One region of the Phytobacter sp. genome, then DNA from elsewhere that is predicted to be linked to it. Evidence: predicted binding sites of a transcription regulator. Region 1 holds the regulator's gene; each other region holds the start of a gene.

Region 1 (5,537 bases):
CATTCATGGCTTTGCTGACGCCATTGATTACTATCGTCAGTGCAGCGCCATGCCGTTATTAAACAAAATCACCTGCCCTACGCTCATCATCCATGCGAAAGATGATCCCTTTATGGACAGCCATGTGATCCCGGATCCGGCAACGCTGCCGCCCTGCGTGGAGTATCAGTTGACCGAACACGGTGGTCACGTCGGCTTTGTAGGTGGCACCCTGATGCGGCCAGAAATGTGGCTTGAGAAACGTATCCCTGACTGGCTGAAAACCTGGCTGGAAGACTAAGATGATTATTCCCTGGCAAGATCTGGCGCCTGAAACGCTGGATAACCTTATTGAGAGCTTTGTCTTGCGCGAAGGCACTGATTATGGTGAACATGAACGCGCGTTTGCCCAAAAAGTTGCTGATGTTAAGCGACAACTAAAAAGCGGCGAAGCCGTGCTGGTGTGGTCGGAATTACACGAAAGCGTCAACATCATGCCACGCACACAGTTTCGCGATTAACAAAGCTCAAGCGAACATCATCGCTATTTTCTGGAGTCGCTATGTCTGCTAAACATCCGGTTATCGCTGTTACAGGCTCCAGCGGTGCGGGAACCACCACCACCAGCCTCGCGTTTCGTAAAATTTTCGCCCAACTCGATCTGCATGCTGCTGAAGTTGAAGGCGACAGTTTTCACCGCTACACCCGTCCCGAAATGGACATGGCGATTCGCAAGGCGCGAGATTTAGGCCGTCACATCAGCTATTTTGGCCCTGAAGCCAATGACTTCGGACTACTGGAACAGACGTTTATCGAGTACGGCCACACGGGTAAGGGCCAGGCACGCAAATACCTGCACACCTATGACGAAGCGGTTCCCTGGAATCAGGTTCCTGGAACCTTTACACCCTGGCAGCCGCTGCCGGAGCCAACGGACGTACTGTTCTATGAGGGATTGCACGGTGGTGTGGTCACACCGCAGCATGACGTCGCACGCCATGTGGATCTGCTGGTGGGCGTGGTGCCTATCGTCAACCTGGAATGGATGCAAAAACTGGTGCGGGATACCAGCGAACGCGGCCACTCCCGTGAAGCGGTAATGGATTCCGTGGTGCGTTCAATGGACGACTACATCAACTTCATTACGCCGCAGTTTTCTCGTACCCATATTAACTTCCAGCGCGTCCCCACCGTCGACACCTCTAACCCGTTTGCGGCCAAAGTCATTCCGTCGCTGGATGAAAGCTTTGTGGTGATTCATTTCCGCAATCTGGAAGGCATTGATTATCCCTGGCTGCTAGCCATGTTACAGGGTTCGTTTATTTCTCATATGAATACGTTAGTGGTGCCGGGCGGCAAAATGGGGCTGGCGATGGAACTCATCATGACACCGCTGGTAGAACGGCTGATGGAAGGTAAGAAAATCGAGTAACATCAGTCCCCTCTCCCCGTGGGAGAGGGTCAGGTTGAGGGCATCAGACCGCACAATGCCCTCAACCCATCACGCTTCAATCACTTCATACGAGTGCGTGATATTCACCGCTTTTTCCAGCATCAGCGCAACAGAGCAATACTTCTCAGCTGAAAGGTCTACTGCACGCGACACCGCGGCATCTTTCAACGCTTTGCCTGTCACAATGAAATGCAGATTGATGTGGGTGAACAGACGTGGCGCTTCTTCACGACGCTCGGATGTCAATTTCACCTCGCAATCCGTCACGTCATGACGCCCTTTTTGCAGGATAGAAACCACATCGATAGCGCTGCATCCGCCTGCGGCCATCAGTACCATCTCCATCGGGCTCGGGGCTTTATCGCCTGAGTTACCGTCCATCAAAATCTGGTGCCCGGAAGCAGACTCACCCAGGAACGTCAAACCTTCAACCCATTTCACACGAGCATGCATTTTAATTAACTCCGGAGTAGCAATTTTCTCTACAGATTACGCGTACATAAGAAAACTCGCAACGGAAGGCGACCTGCGTCAAGCTGAAGCGAGACACCAGGAGACAGGCGATTAAAGCTATGCTAAAACAGTCTGGATGCTACAGTGATACATTGATGTACTGCATGTACGCAGAGGACATCACATCTTAGAGGCCGCAGACATGTCTGACGGTGCACTTCCCAGGTATCGGGAAGACAGATTGCAACCCCAGTCACAGGGCGCAGATCCTGAGTCTGGAGCCAGCTTATAACAGAGGATAACCGCGCATGGTGCTTGGCAAACCGCAAACAGACCCGACTCTCGAATGGTTCTTGTCTCATTGCCATATTCATAAGTACCCGTCGAAGAGCACGCTGATTCACCAGGGTGAAAAAGCGGAAACGTTGTATTACATCGTCAAAGGCTCAGTGGCTGTGCTCATCAAGGATGAAGAAGGGAAAGAGATGATCCTCTCTTACCTTAACCAGGGCGATTTTATTGGTGAACTGGGTCTGTTCGAAGAAGGTCAGGAGCGCAGTGCATGGGTACGCGCCAAGACCGCTTGTGAAGTGGCCGAAATTTCCTACAAAAAATTCCGTCAGTTGATCCAGGTAAACCCGGATATTCTGATGCGCTTGTCCTCGCAGATGGCGCGCCGCCTGCAGGTCACTTCGGAAAAAGTCGGCAACCTCGCCTTCCTCGATGTGACAGGCCGTATTGCTCAGACGTTACTGAATCTGGCGAAACAACCCGACGCAATGACCCACCCGGACGGTATGCAAATTAAAATAACCCGTCAGGAAATTGGTCAGATCGTGGGCTGTTCTCGTGAAACCGTTGGCCGCATCCTGAAGATGCTCGAAGATCAGAACCTGATCTCCGCTCACGGTAAAACGATCGTCGTGTACGGAACACGTTAATCTCCGAACGGCGCATTGCCCCTGGCAGTGCGCCGTTTTTGTTTCCCCATGTGGCGCAGGCTGATTTACCACCCCGAAATCAACTATGCACTGCGACAAACGCTGGTGTTATGCCTGCCTGTGACCGTTGGCTTGATTGTGGGCCGACTGGATTTAGGGCTGCTTTTCTCATTAGTCCCCGCCTGTTGCAACATCGCTGGTCTCGACACGCTGCATAAGCGCTTCTTCAAGCGCGTGATTATTGGCGGCTCGCTTTTTGCTGGCAGCAGTCTCGCGGTGCAATTTTTGCTTTTTGAAAACATCCCCCTGCCGCTTATTTTGACCCTGTTGACGCTTATCCTCGGTGTCACTGCAGAAATCAGCGCGCTGCACGGCAGGTTGCTCCCCGCGTCACTGATTGCCGCCATTTTCACCCTGAGCCTTGCGGGCAATATGTCGGTATGGGAACCGCTGTTGATCTACAGCCTTGGCACGCTGTGGTATGGCGCATTTAACGCCTTCTGGTTCTGGCTCTGGCGAGAGCAGCCGCTGCGTGAGTCGTTGAGTTTGCTCTATCGTCAGTTGGCCGATTACTGCGAAGCAAAATACAGCATGCTGACCCAACACGCGGACCCGGAAAAAGCCCTGCCGCCGCTGCTGGCGCGTCAGCAAAAAGCAGTGGACATGATTAGCCAGTGCTACCAGCAACTGCATATGCTGGCGGCAAATCAGAATGGTGATTACAAAAGATTAAGGCGGGTCTTCCAGGTGGCGCTGGATTTACAGGAACACATTGCCGTTAGCCTGCATCAGCCCCAGGAAGTGCAGGAACTGGTGGAACGCAGCCACGCTGAAGAGGTGATCCGCTGGAACGCGCAAACCGTCGCTGCACGGTTGAGGGTAATCGCGGACGATATTCTCTATCACCGCTATCCCCAGCGTTTCAACATGGAAAAGCAGATCAGTGCGCTGGAGAAAATTGCCCTCCAGCATCCGGATAACCCGGTAGGCCAGTTCTGCGCCTGGCATTTCAGCCAGATTGCCCGTGTGCTGCGTACTCAGCGCCCACTCTATATTCGCGATTTAATGGCAGAAAAGCAGCGCCGTCTGCCGCTCATTCCGGCGTTGAAAAGCTACCTCTCCTTCAAATCCGCGGCCTTACGGAACGCCGCACGCATCAGCGTCATGCTGAGCGTAGCCAGCCTGATGGGCAGCGCGCTGCATTTGCCTAAACCCTACTGGATTATGATGACGGTCATGTTCGTCACTCAGAACGGCTACGGCGCAACGCGGGTGCGCATCCTGCACCGGGCGGCAGGCACTATGGCTGGGTTGATTATCGCCGGGGCCACGCTGCACTACCATGTGCCGGAGGGCTACACGCTCGCCACCATGCTTATCGTCACGCTGATAAGCTACCTGATCATTCGTAAAAGCTACGGCTGGGCGATGGTGGGCTTTACCCTGACGGCGGTGTACACGCTCCAGTTACTGACGCTGAATGGTGAGCAGTTTATCGTGGCCCGGCTTATCGATACCCTGATTGGTTGTTTGATTGCCTTTGGCGGCATCCTCTGGCTCTGGCCGCAGTGGCAAAGCGGGCTGCTGCGTCGTAACGCCCATGATGCTCTGGGTACTTACCAGGAGGCTATCCAGCTTATTCTCAGCAACGATCCGCAGGCTACGCCACTGGCCTGGCAGCGAATGCGCGTCAACCAGGCTCACAACGCTTTATTTAACTCGCTCAACCAGGCGATGCAGGAGCCCGGTTTCGATACGCGCTATCTGTCGGATATGAAATTGTGGGTTACCCACAGCCAGTTTATTGTCGAGCATATCAATGCCATGACAACGCTTGCGCGCGAGCACACCATGCTCACGCCGGATTTAGCGCAGCGGTACTTACAGTCGTGTGAGATTGCCCTGCAGCGCTGTCAGCAGCGGCTGGAGTATGACGGGCCGGGAGAGTCGGGGGATGTAAATATTCTGGAAGCGCCGGAGACGATGACCCACGGCCCGATGAGTACGCTGGAACAGCATCTGCAACGTATTCTGGGGCATCTGAGCACCATGCACACCATTTCGTCGGTAGCATGGCGTCAGCGCCCACATCACGGTATCTGGTTAAACCGTCGGTTACGACGTTAGCCGTTAACCACTTTTGCAACCGCTTTAGCAAAGCGGCTCATGCCTTCTTCGATATCGCTCTCTTCAACGATAAGCGCAGGCGCAAAACGCATCACATCAGGCCCGGCATTCAGCACCATCACCCCTGCATCAGCAGCAGCCAGCAGGAAATCACGTGCACGGCCTTTGAATTGCGGTGTCAGTTCAGCACCAATCAACAGGCCCATGCCGCGAATATCGCTGAAGATATTGTACTGCGCGTTGATGTTTTGCAGATGCTTCACAAACAGCTCGCGCTTCGCATTCACCCCGTTTAAGACTTCCGGCGTGTTAATGATATCGAACGCGGTACCGGCAACGGCACAGGCCAGCGGGTTACCACCGTAGGTGGAGCCGTGAGAGCCCGGATGGAACGCACTGGCAATCTCCTGCGTGGTCAGCATGGCGCTGACGGGGAAACCGCCGCCGAGTGCTTTGGCGCTGGTGAGGATATCCGGCGTCACGCCGTAATGCATATAGGCAAACAGCTCACCACAACGGCCCATGCCGCACTGCACTTCATCAAACACCAGCAGCGCATTGTGCTCGTCACAGAGATCGCGCAG
Region 2 (5,537 bases), 450 kb from region 1:
ATATGACTTAAATTATGTGACTTCGCTAAATAAGAATAAATTTTTTAGCATTTAATTGTCTGCTGATTTACTTTGCAATCTTTAATTTTAATGCGCCATCATTTGTTTATTTGAAAAACAGTTTTGGGTGGTATTCTCACTGAGAACTATTTCTAAGGATGGCAATGATGCAAAAAGAACATAATGACGTCAGCAAATTTCTGAGCTATGTACTCCGCCATCAACCGGAAGCGATTGGCCTTGAGCTGGACAGCGAGGGTTGGGCGAGCATTGATGCACTGATCGCGGGAGCGGCCGGCCAGGGGCAACCGCTGGATAAGCCTCTCATCGAAGCTGTCGTGGCAAGCAGTGATAAAAAACGCTTCGCGATCTCCGAGGATGGGCTGCGCATTCGTGCCGTTCAGGGTCACTCGACCACAAAAGTCGATATTGCGTTTAGCGAAAAAAAACCGCCGGACACCTTGTACCACGGCACCGCCAGCCGTTTTCTCACCTCTATTCTTGCCGATGGATTAACCCCGCAGTCGCGACAATATGTGCATCTCTCTGCCGATCGGGAGGTCGCCATTCAGGTGGGGCAGCGCTACGGCTCGCCGGTGGTTTTGGAAATCAAGGCGTTAGCAATGTTTGAACAGGGGCATCAGTTCTTTCAGGCGGATAATGGCGTGTGGCTGACCCGGCTGGTTGCGGTGGAGTTTATCGGTCAGTGATGCTGGAATGCCGGATGGCGCTAGCGTCACCATCCGGCAAAAAAGCCGCCGAGCGGAGGCTTTTTTTCAACGTTAACGCTTCGCCATCTCAGGGATGATCAGATCCCCACGCACCACGCAGGAACCCAGCACGCTTTTGGTTTTTTCATTGAGCCACGCCACAATGCGCGCCGCCATCGCATCCATTGAATACTCAATGGCCGGTATTTTCGGGATCCCCGGCAAATGCAGCGAACCGGCAAGACTAAAGACCATAATGTCGCCCGGCACGGATTTGTTAAACGCCTGCAATTGCGGAATGACGCGCTGAGCTTCTTGCTCGTCGGCCACCAGCAGCGCGTTGAAGTTCAGGGTGGTGGCATTATTGAGCAGTACCTGCAGCGCCACGGACGACGAGGTGTCATCCATAAAGACCAGATTGCGGTTAAACGGCAGGAAATTGTTTTCCAGTGCATGTTTATAGCCGAGCAACACCTGGTCAGTGGAGCCACGGGCATCCGGGTGAATCAGCGCGATTTGCCGTCTTCCCTGACTGATGAGGAAGTTACAGGCAGTCTCAGCGGCAAAAGCGTGATCAAACTGGATGCTGTTAGGCGTGTCAGATTCGGCGCAGTCCACCAGAATGACGTTTTCGTCGGTAATATCGAGCGGGAAACGCGCACCAATGATCAGGATGTCATCACACAACCCGCAGGTCAGCTCATCCAGCGCATTCATCACACCCACTTTGGTATTGGCGAAGCGCAACAGCAGGTGTTTTTGGCTCTGGCTGAGGTGCTTTTCCAGCGCGTAAAGGTAGCCGGTTGTCTGGTTGATGTTTTCCTGGGCGCAGATAACGCCGATGCAGCCTGTCGACTGGCTGAGTAAGGACTGGGCGATAACATTGGGCCGATAATTCAGCTCATCGACCGCTTTCAGTACGGCGAGGCGACTGGCTTCCTTAACCCCGCGCGAACCACTCAACACCCGTGAGACTGTGGCTTTTGACACCCCAGCTAAACGTGATACATCGTTGATTGTAGACATCTTTCTCCCCTGACAGGCGACACTATCGCGCCTGCAAAAACCAAGTACCACAACGGTTCATAATATAACCACTCAAAGTATATCCTTTTCTTTTTTTCATGGAAACCGATTTTCCATTTGGACTCACTTGCTATCAGAAAAGTGCCCATTTCCGTGACCTGAATCCAGAAAAAAGACCTTATATCACCTAGATTTTGATGATTGTCACACTTCTTTTGCGATCAAATGGAAACCGGTTTCCATATGTTATCCAATCATCTCCGCAATAACTTTTTACATTCGAGGATGGTCAACGATGTTCAGGATTATGTTGTGTTGCTCCGCAGGGATGTCCACCAGTTTGCTGGTCAGGAAAATGGTGGAAGAGGCAAAGGAACGAAATCTACCGGTTGAGATCGATGCATTTGGCGTTGCTGAATTCGATGTACAGTTTCCGCGATACCAGGTCGTGCTTCTCGGACCGCAGGTGAAATATATGTTAAACACGCTGTCAGAAAAGGCCGCTGCCGTCGGCATCCCCGTGCAACCCATCAATCCGATGGACTACGGGATGCAGCGTGGCGATAAGGTACTGGACTTTGCACTGTCGCTGATTGAAGCGGCGCACTAAAAGGTGAACCCATGAGTTCGTTATATCAGTCTATGATTGGCGTCATTGAGCAGTCCATTACCCCGCTGGCGGGCAAACTTGGACAGCAAAAATACGTTATCGCCATCCGTGACGGCTTTACTGCCGCACTGCCGTTTATGATCATCGGCTCGTTTATGCTGGTCTTTATTTTCCCGCCGTTCTCACCGGAAACCACCAACGGTTTCGCACGTGCATGGCTGGACTTTTCCACGCAGTACCGTGCACAACTGATGTTGCCGTTCAACCTCAGCATGGGCGTGATGACGTTCTTTATCTCGGTGGGGATTGGTGCCAGTCTGGGTCGCCAGTTCAATCTGGATCCGGTGATGACCGGTTTGCTGGCATTTATGGCGTTCCTGCTGGTGGCTGCACCGTACCATGAAGGGCAGATTTCCACGCAGTACCTCTCCGGTCAGGGCATCTTTACCGCGCTGCTGACGGCGATTTACTCTGCGCGTGTTTATGCCTGGCTGAAGCAGCACAACGTAACGATTAAACTGCCGAAAGAAGTCCCGACCGGCGTGGCCCGTTCGTTCGAAATCCTGATCCCGGTACTGGTGATTATCGCCACGCTGCACCCGCTGAACCTGTTTATCGAAGCACAAACCGGCATGATCCTGCCACAGGCTATCATGCACCTGCTGGAACCGCTGGTCTCTGCGTCTGATTCCCTGCCAGCCATTCTGCTGTCTGTTCTGCTGTGCCAAATCTTCTGGTTTGCCGGTATCCACGGCTCGCTGATTGTCACCGGCATCATGAACCCGTTCTGGATGGCAAACCTCTCTGCCAACCAGGCAGCTCTGGCGGCGGGCGCGGCACTGCCCCACGTCTACCTGCAAGGTTTCTGGGACCACTACCTGCTGATTGGCGGCGTAGGTTCGACTCTGCCTCTGGCCTTCCTGCTGCTGCGTAGCCGCGTGCTGCACCTGCGTACCATCGGCAAAATGGGCGTGGTTCCGAGCTTCTTTAACATCAACGAACCGATTCTGTTCGGTGCGCCAATCATCATGAACCCGATGCTGTTTATCCCGTTCGTCTGCGTCCCGCTGGTCAACGCCGTTCTGGCTTACGGTGCAACACGCATGGGCTGGCTGGCACAAGTTGTCTCACTGACACCGTGGACCACGCCTGCGCCAATCGGTGCGTCCTGGGCCGCGAACTGGGCGCTCAGTCCGGTCGTGATGTGCGTGATTTGTATGGTGATGTCCGCCCTGATGTACCTGCCATTCCTGCGCGCTTACGAGCGTTCATTGATGAAAACCGAAGAGCAAAAAGCGCAGAGCAGCGTACCGATGCCGGAAACCGTCGGCAGTAACTGAGCAAGGAGAGAACCATGAAATATGCATTTCCTGAACACTTCTGGTGGGGCAGCGCCTGTTCCGCGCTCCAGACCGAAGGGGAAAGCAAGCAAGGCGGAAAAAGCGCGACAACCTGGGATGCCTGGCACGCCAGCCAACCCTGGCGCTTCCATGGTCAGATTGGGCCACAGGATACGTCGACGTTTTACCAGCACTGGCGTCAGGACATCGCGCTGTTAAAGCAGCTCAACCACAACAGTTTTCGCACCTCGTTGAGCTGGGCGCGCCTGATCCCTGATGGTACGGGTGAAGTGAATCCGCAGGCGGTGGCGTTTTATAACGACGTTATCGACGAGCTGCTGGCGCAGGGGATCACGCCATTCATTACCCTGTTCCACTTTGATATGCCGATGGTGATGCAGGAGAAAGGAGGCTGGGAGAGCCGTGAAGTAGTGGATGCTTTCAGCCGTTACGCGCAGATTTGCTTTGAGCTTTTCGGCGATCGGGTCAACCACTGGTTCACCTTTAACGAGCCGATTGTGCCGGTAGAAGGCGGCTATCTGTATGACTTCCATTACCCGAACGTGGTGGATTTCAAACGCGCAGCCACCGTCGCGTATAACACCGTTCTGGCACATGCCAGCGCCGTAAGAGCGTTTCGCGCCGGGCACTACGCAGGAGAAATTGGCATAGTGCTGAACCTGACGCCGTCTTACCCGCGCTCGCAGCATCCGGCGGATGTGAAGGCCTCGCATTATGCCGATCTGCTGTTTAACCGCAGCTTTCTCGATCCGGTACTGCGTGGCGAGTATCCCGCGGACCTGGTGGCGCTGCTTAAGGAATACGGTCAGCTCCCCGCTTGCCAGCCGGAAGATGTGGCGCTGATTGCAGAAGGGAAAATCGAACTGTTAGGGATTAACTACTATCAGCCACGTCGTGTGAAGTGTCGGGAAAGTGCGGTCAACCCGGATTCGCCGTTTATGCCCGAATGGCTGTTTGATTATTACGAAATGCCGGGACGCAAAATGAACCCGTATCGTGGCTGGGAAATTTACGAACCCGGTATTTACGATATTCTGGTCAATCTTCGTGATAATTATGGCAACCCACGCTGTTTTATTTCTGAAAACGGTATGGGTGTCGAAAACGAACAACGCTTTGTTGAAAATGGCCAAATAAACGATCAATACCGTATTACGTTTATTTCCGACCATCTGAAATGGCTGCATAAAGGAATCAGCGAAGGGTGTCATTGCCTTGGCTACCATATGTGGACATTTATTGATAACTGGTCATGGTGTAATGCCTATAAAAATAGATATGGTTTTGTGCAGTTAGATTTAGAAACCCAACAACGTACCATTAAGAAAAGCGGCGAATGGTTTACTGCCACCGCAGGCAATAATGGTTTTGACGAAGAGTAAATGAATATGGTCGCATTAGAAGAAGCGGTAATGGAAATTATCGTGAACGCCGGTCAATCCCGCAGCCTGTGCTTTGAAGCACTGCGCGAGGCCCGTCTGGGCAACTTTACCGAAGCGAAAAACCTGCTGCGTGAAGCAGATGGCTATTCGCGTCAGGCGCATCAGATGCAGACCAAATTAATTGAACAGGATGCCGGGGAAGGCCGGCAACCTATGACATTAATTATGGTACATGCCCAGGATCATTTAATGACATCATTGCTGGCGCGTGAATTATCGGAGGAGATTATTCATCTTTATCAGCGTTAATAATGGAGAAGTGATTACGGTAAATTAGTTTAATCTGTACCCAAATTAAAAATAACAAAATCAGCTTGTTTTGATAAAGGCATGTTGTTCTGTCGCATCAGGACGGGATGGTTATTGTCTGAAAACAACAAACTAAACT
Region 3 (5,537 bases), on a different contig from region 1:
TGGCTGGGGGTCATGCCGGTTTCACGAGTGAAAACCACCGAGAAATAGTTGCTGTCTTCAAAGCCACAGCGTGTGGACACTTCACCAATCATCAACTCCGTATGTTGCAATAAATACTGCGCGTGGCAAATCCGCAACTGCCGCAGGTAGTGGTTGATAGTCATCCCGGTCTGAGTCCGAAATTGCTGGCGGAGTGCCCGCTCGCTGCACCGCTCCTGCTCGCAAAACTGCTCAAGCAAAAAGCTGCGGTTGAGGCTGCCAGAAAGCGCAGTAATGAGTTTATCGAGCAGCGGCTCGCTGTTGGCGGCGGCCAGATTATCAGCAGCAAAGCGATGGCGCTTCAACGTCATCACCAGTTGGGCAAACAAGGCTTCTGCCATAGCATTCGCCAGGGCATCACTTTTGGTGCTCTCCTGTTCTAGCTGAGTGATCACCTGCCGGGCCTGGGTCATCCCGGTGCTGCCAATACGCCAGTGCGGCGTCCACTCTGAACCCTGAAGCCCCGGAATATGTGCCGCCCAGTCGAGATTCAGCGACAGGCGATCGGGGCAGTAGATGATATTTTGCAGCACCAGATCGTTGACCGATGCATAGGAGTGTTTGTCCTGCGCGCGGATGTAAAACAGGTCACCGCGGGTGATGCGATAAGGTCGGTCATTGAGCACATGCAGCCCGTTGCCACGCCAGACCAGCACCAGTTCGTAAAACTCGTGCGTATGCTCGGCAAAGACGTTTTGCGGATAGCGATCCGCCACGGCAACGGTCTGCCCTGGACGGGGGAAAAAATCGGCGCTACGAAGAATTAACTGGCTTGCCACAACGTCACCTCAGCCCAAAACAACCGATAAGTATTAGCTGATTTACGACAAAAAATCGGTGACAGCCTTCTCGTTACCGCTATTGCAATTGCACATCCCGTCCCTGACGGATATCCCGCGGCGACCAGTCAAACTCTCGGCGAAAAAGCGTCGAAAAGTGGTTACTGTCGCCAAAACCGCAGCGATAAGCGATATCGGTAATGCTGTCATCGCCATGACGTAGCATATGGCGCGCCTTGATCAGTCGCAGGCGGTTGAGATACCGCTGCGGCGTCAGCCCGGTATAGCTTTTTAGCTGGCGATGCAGGGTGCGCAGCGACAGCGCGTACTCATCAGCGAGCGACTCCCAGCACACCTCTTCGGCAAAGTGATCTTCCAGCCAGGACATCAACTGATTAAGCCGCGCATCGTTACTGAACGCCCCCTCCTCCAGACTGCTTTTACGCAACAACACCAGTAGCTGCATAAACAGAATTTCACGGTTAGCAGTGGTCGGCATATCCAGCGCATTGCCCAGGGTTTCCATCTGACCGATTATCTGGCGCACCTGTTGAAGAACGCATTGGTTAACACGCCAGTGCGACGGGTAATGCCCATCCTGCTCCTGCGGCAACAGCGCATTTAAGCCCGCCAGGAACTTGAATGCATCCGGTGAGCGATAGAGCACATTGGTCAGGCAGAGGTTGTCAGTATGTTCATATAAGTGCCTGTCGTGATCGCGCACGAAGCAGACTGTCCCACCACTGATGGTGTAGGACTGGCCGTTAAACACATGGATACCAGTGCCATGCTCAACAATCACAATTTCATGAAAATCATGATGATGCTCGGGAAACGCCGCCTGGGGCAATCGCGGCTCGATAGCAACAGGCGTGATGCCCGAAGGAAAAAAGTCCGCGCTGTGTAATACGGTCATATTGCCCCACTCACTAATGAGAAATGTTCTCAAAATAGTAATTAAGGGTGGCCGATCGCACCTTGAATTTTTGACCACAAACATGGCAAAGCCTGTCGGTTTTTCAAGAAAAGGCCGGAAAGATCAGGAATTGCGGCATGCGTCACACCGCTGAAATCCGCCGCTTTTGCTGGAAAATGTGAACTCTCTCACTTTCACCTTTGCTTTCTTGCCAGTCCCTAATGGCGACTGTCAGTAACAAGAAGGTTACCGCGACGTCCTTTTTTTAGACTGGGGGCAACAACTCTCACAAGGACCTCACCATGACTTTTCGCCATTGTGTCGCCGTCGATTTAGGTGCCTCAAGCGGCCGCATCATGCTGGCCTGCTACGCGACAGAACAGCGGAGGCTCACGCTGCGTGAAGTTCATCGCTTCGCCAACTATCTGGAAAAAAAGCACGGCTACGACTGCTGGGATATCGATGCGCTTGAAGATGAAATCTGCCTTGGACTGGAAAAAGCCTGTGCTGAGGGCGTGGTCATCGACAGTATTGGTATCGACACCTGGGGCGTGGATTATGTGCTCATCAACAAGCTCGGGGAGCGCGTCGGTTTGCCCATCTCTTACCGTGATCATCGCACCGATGGCGTGATGCATCAGGCTCTGGAGCAGCTCGGCAAAGCCAGTATTTATCGCCGCAGTGGCATTCAGTTTCTCCCCTTTAACACCCTGTACCAGTTTCGCGCCCTTGCCCAACAGCAACCAGAAGTCATGGCATCCGTTGAGCATGCCTTGCTGATCCCGGACTATTTCAGCTTCCGCCTGACCGGCAATATGAACTGGGAATATACCAATGCCACCACAACCCAACTGGTGAACATTGAAACCGACAGTTGGGATGAAACACTGCTCAACTGGACCGGCGTGCCTGCCTCCTGGTTCGGTACGCCGACCCATCCGGGCAATGTGATTGGTCACTGGCAAAATCCGCAGGGCGAAGCCATTCCGGTGGTCGCCGTTGCCAGCCACGACACCGCCAGCGCGGTCATTGCCTCACCGCTTAAACATGCCGATTCCGCTTATCTCGCTTCAGGCACCTGGTCACTGATGGGCTTTGAAAGCACCACACCCTACACCGATGACGATGCCCTGGCGGCCAACATTACCAACGAAGGCGGCGCGGAAGGTCGCTACCGTGTGCTGAAAAATATTATGGGGTTGTGGTTGCTCCAGCGAGTACTGAAAGAGCGCAATGTAGACGACCTGCCTGCGCTGATTGCTGAGGCGTGCGCCCTGCCTTCATGCCGCTTCGTGATCAACCCCAACGATGAGCGCTTTATCAACCCACTCGATATGAGTCACGAGATCCAGGCCGCTTGTCGCGAAAGCCACCAGCCCGTTCCACAAAGCGATGCCGAACTGGCGCGCTGCATCTTCGACAGCCTGGCACTGCTCTACGCTGACGTCCTGCACGAGCTTGCCCAGCTTCGTGGCAAACCATTCACCCAACTGCACATCGTGGGTGGCGGCTGCCAGAACCAGCTTTTGAATCAGCTTTGCGCCGACGCCTGTGGCCTGCCGGTGGTCGCTGGCCCTGTTGAAGCCTCCACGCTCGGCAACATCGGCGTGCAACTGATGACGCTCAATGAACTGAGCAGCGTCGACACTTTCCGTGACGTGGTGGCCGCGAGCTACACGCTGACCACTTACACCCCTCATCCTGATAACGAAATTGCCCGCCACGTCGTGCGGTTTCAGCAAAAACGACAGACTAAGGAGCTTTGTGCATGACCACTCAACTAGAACAAGCTTGGGAAATCGCTAAACAGCGCTTCAATGCTGTAGGCATCGATGTCGAAGAGGCACTGCGCCAGCTCGACAAACTGCCCGTCTCCATGCACTGCTGGCAGGGCGATGATGTCGCCGGTTTTGAAAACCCGGAAGGCAGCCTGACTGGCGGTATTCAGGCAACCGGTAACTACCCAGGTAAAGCGCGTAATGCCACCGAACTGCGCGCCGACCTTGAGCAAGCGCTGAGCCTGATCCCTGGCCCGAAACGCCTGAACCTGCACGCGATTTACCACGAAGCAGGTACGTCAGTCAGCCGCGACGCCATCAAGCCTGAGCACTTCAAAAACTGGGTTGAGTGGGCAAAAGCGAACAAACTGGGTCTGGATTTCAATCCATCCTGCTTCTCACATCCTTTAAGCGCAGACGGTTTCACCCTCTCCCATGCGAACGACGAAATCCGTCAGTTCTGGATTGACCACGTGAAAGCCAGCCGCCGCGTCTCCGCGTACTTCGGTGAGCAACTCGGCACGCCTTCAGTGATGAACATCTGGGTGCCGGATGGCATGAAAGACATCACCGTTGACCGCCTGGCACCGCGCCAGCGTTTGATGGCTGCCCTGGACGAAGCGCTGAGCGAGAAGTTCGACCTCGCCCACCACATCGATGCCGTGGAAAGCAAACTGTTCGGTATCGGTGCAGAGAGCTACACCGTCGGCTCTAACGAATTCTGCCTGGGCTACGCCGCCAGCCGCCAGACCGCCTTGTGCCTGGATGCCGGTCACTTCCATCCTACTGAAGTGATTTCCGACAAGATTTCTGCCGCCATGCTCTATGTGCCGCGCCTGCTGCTGCACGTCAGCCGCCCGGTGCGCTGGGACAGCGACCACGTGGTGCTGCTGGACGACGAAACCCAGGCGATTGCCAGCGAGATCGTGCGTCACAACCTGTTCGACCGCGTGCATATCGGTCTCGATTTCTTTGATGCTTCCATCAACCGTATCGCCGCCTGGGTTATTGGTACCCGCAACATGAAGAAAGCCCTGCTGCGTGCTCTGCTGGAACCAGTTGAGCAACTGCGCCAACTGGAAGCAGACGGCGACTACACCGCGCGTCTGGCGCTGCTGGAAGAGCAGAAATGCTTACCGTGGCAGGCCGTTTGGGAGATGTATTGCCAGCGCCACGACACCCCGGCAGGTAGCCAGTGGCTGGAGAGCGTGCGTGCGTATGAGAAAGATGTATTGAGCCAGCGCGGGTAAGACCGCCCTCACCCTAACCCTCTCCCATGGGGAGAGGGAACTTTTACCCCCTCTCCCCATGGGAGAGGGCCGGGGTGAGGGGGAATCCTCACCGCGATAACAGGAACGAGAAAATTATGCAGAACATCATTAACGCCTGGTTCACCCAGGGCATGATCAAAGCCACCAGCGATGCCTGGCTCAAAGGCTGGGATGAGCGCAACGGCGGTAACCTGACGCTGCGTCTGGACGATGCCGACATCGCCCCGTATGAAGCTGACTTCCATGCGAAGCCGCGTTATATCGCGTTGAGCCAGCCAATGCCGTTGCTCGCCAACACGCCGTTTATCGTTACCGGTTCTGGCAAATTCTTCCGTAACGTCCAGCTCGACCCGACGGCCAACCTTGGCGTGGTAAAAGTGGACAGCGACGGCGCGGGCTACCACATTCTATGGGGCCTGACGAATGAAGCGGTGCCGACCTCTGAACTGCCGGCGCACTTCCTGTCACACTGCGAGCGCATCAAGGCTACCAACGGCAAAGACCGTGTCATCATGCACTGTCATGCCACCAACCTGATCGCCCTGACCTACGTGCTGGAAAACGATTCTGACTTCATCACCCGTAAATTGTGGGAAGGAAGCACCGAGTGTCTGGTGGTCTTCCCGGATGGCGTCGGCATCCTGCCGTGGATGGTGCCGGGTACCGATGAAATCGGAGAGGCCACCGCAGAAGCCATGAACAAACATTCCCTGGTACTGTGGCCGTTCCACGGCGTCTTCGGCAGTGGTCCAAA

Evidence for each region. The regulator CRP, encoded in region 1, controls carbon source genes, mostly activating them, when cyclic AMP is high. The targets are predictions, from matches to a motif close to ATGTGANNNNNNTCACAT.
Region 2: AC5JPW_RS00405 (PTS sugar transporter subunit IIB) is a predicted target of CRP. The motif match lies at 1,929-1,946, and genes of this name have one in related genera.
Region 3: rhaB (rhamnulokinase) is a predicted target of CRP. The motif match lies at 1,911-1,928, and genes of this name have one in related genera.

The regions. Positions count from the first base shown of each region.
Region 1 covers NZ_JCACPZ010000001.1:531,970-537,506, reverse strand. The annotation lists gene AC5JPW_RS02470 (hydrolase) at 1-280, shown strand, start outside; gene AC5JPW_RS02465 (YheU family protein) at 282-500, shown strand; gene AC5JPW_RS02460 (phosphoribulokinase) at 542-1,411, shown strand; gene AC5JPW_RS02455 (OsmC family protein) at 1,481-1,885, opposite strand; gene crp (cAMP-activated global transcriptional regulator CRP) at 2,194-2,826, shown strand; gene AC5JPW_RS02445 (YccS/YhfK family putative transporter) at 2,875-4,953, shown strand; gene argD (bifunctional acetylornithine/succinyldiaminopimelate transaminase) at 4,950-5,537, opposite strand, start outside.
Region 2 covers NZ_JCACPZ010000001.1:79,895-85,431, reverse strand. The annotation lists gene AC5JPW_RS00415 (RNA 2'-phosphotransferase) at 168-710, shown strand; gene AC5JPW_RS00410 (LacI family DNA-binding transcriptional regulator) at 783-1,736, opposite strand; gene AC5JPW_RS00405 (PTS sugar transporter subunit IIB) at 2,032-2,346, shown strand; gene AC5JPW_RS00400 (PTS sugar transporter subunit IIC) at 2,358-3,686, shown strand; gene AC5JPW_RS00395 (glycoside hydrolase family 1 protein) at 3,701-5,089, shown strand; gene AC5JPW_RS00390 (PTS lactose/cellobiose transporter subunit IIA) at 5,096-5,398, shown strand.
Region 3 covers NZ_JCACPZ010000002.1:69,415-74,951, forward strand. The annotation lists gene rhaR (HTH-type transcriptional activator RhaR) at 1-818, opposite strand, end outside; gene rhaS (HTH-type transcriptional activator RhaS) at 898-1,734, opposite strand; gene rhaB (rhamnulokinase) at 2,037-3,506, shown strand; gene AC5JPW_RS02985 (L-rhamnose isomerase) at 3,503-4,762, shown strand; gene rhaD (rhamnulose-1-phosphate aldolase) at 4,879-5,537, shown strand, end outside.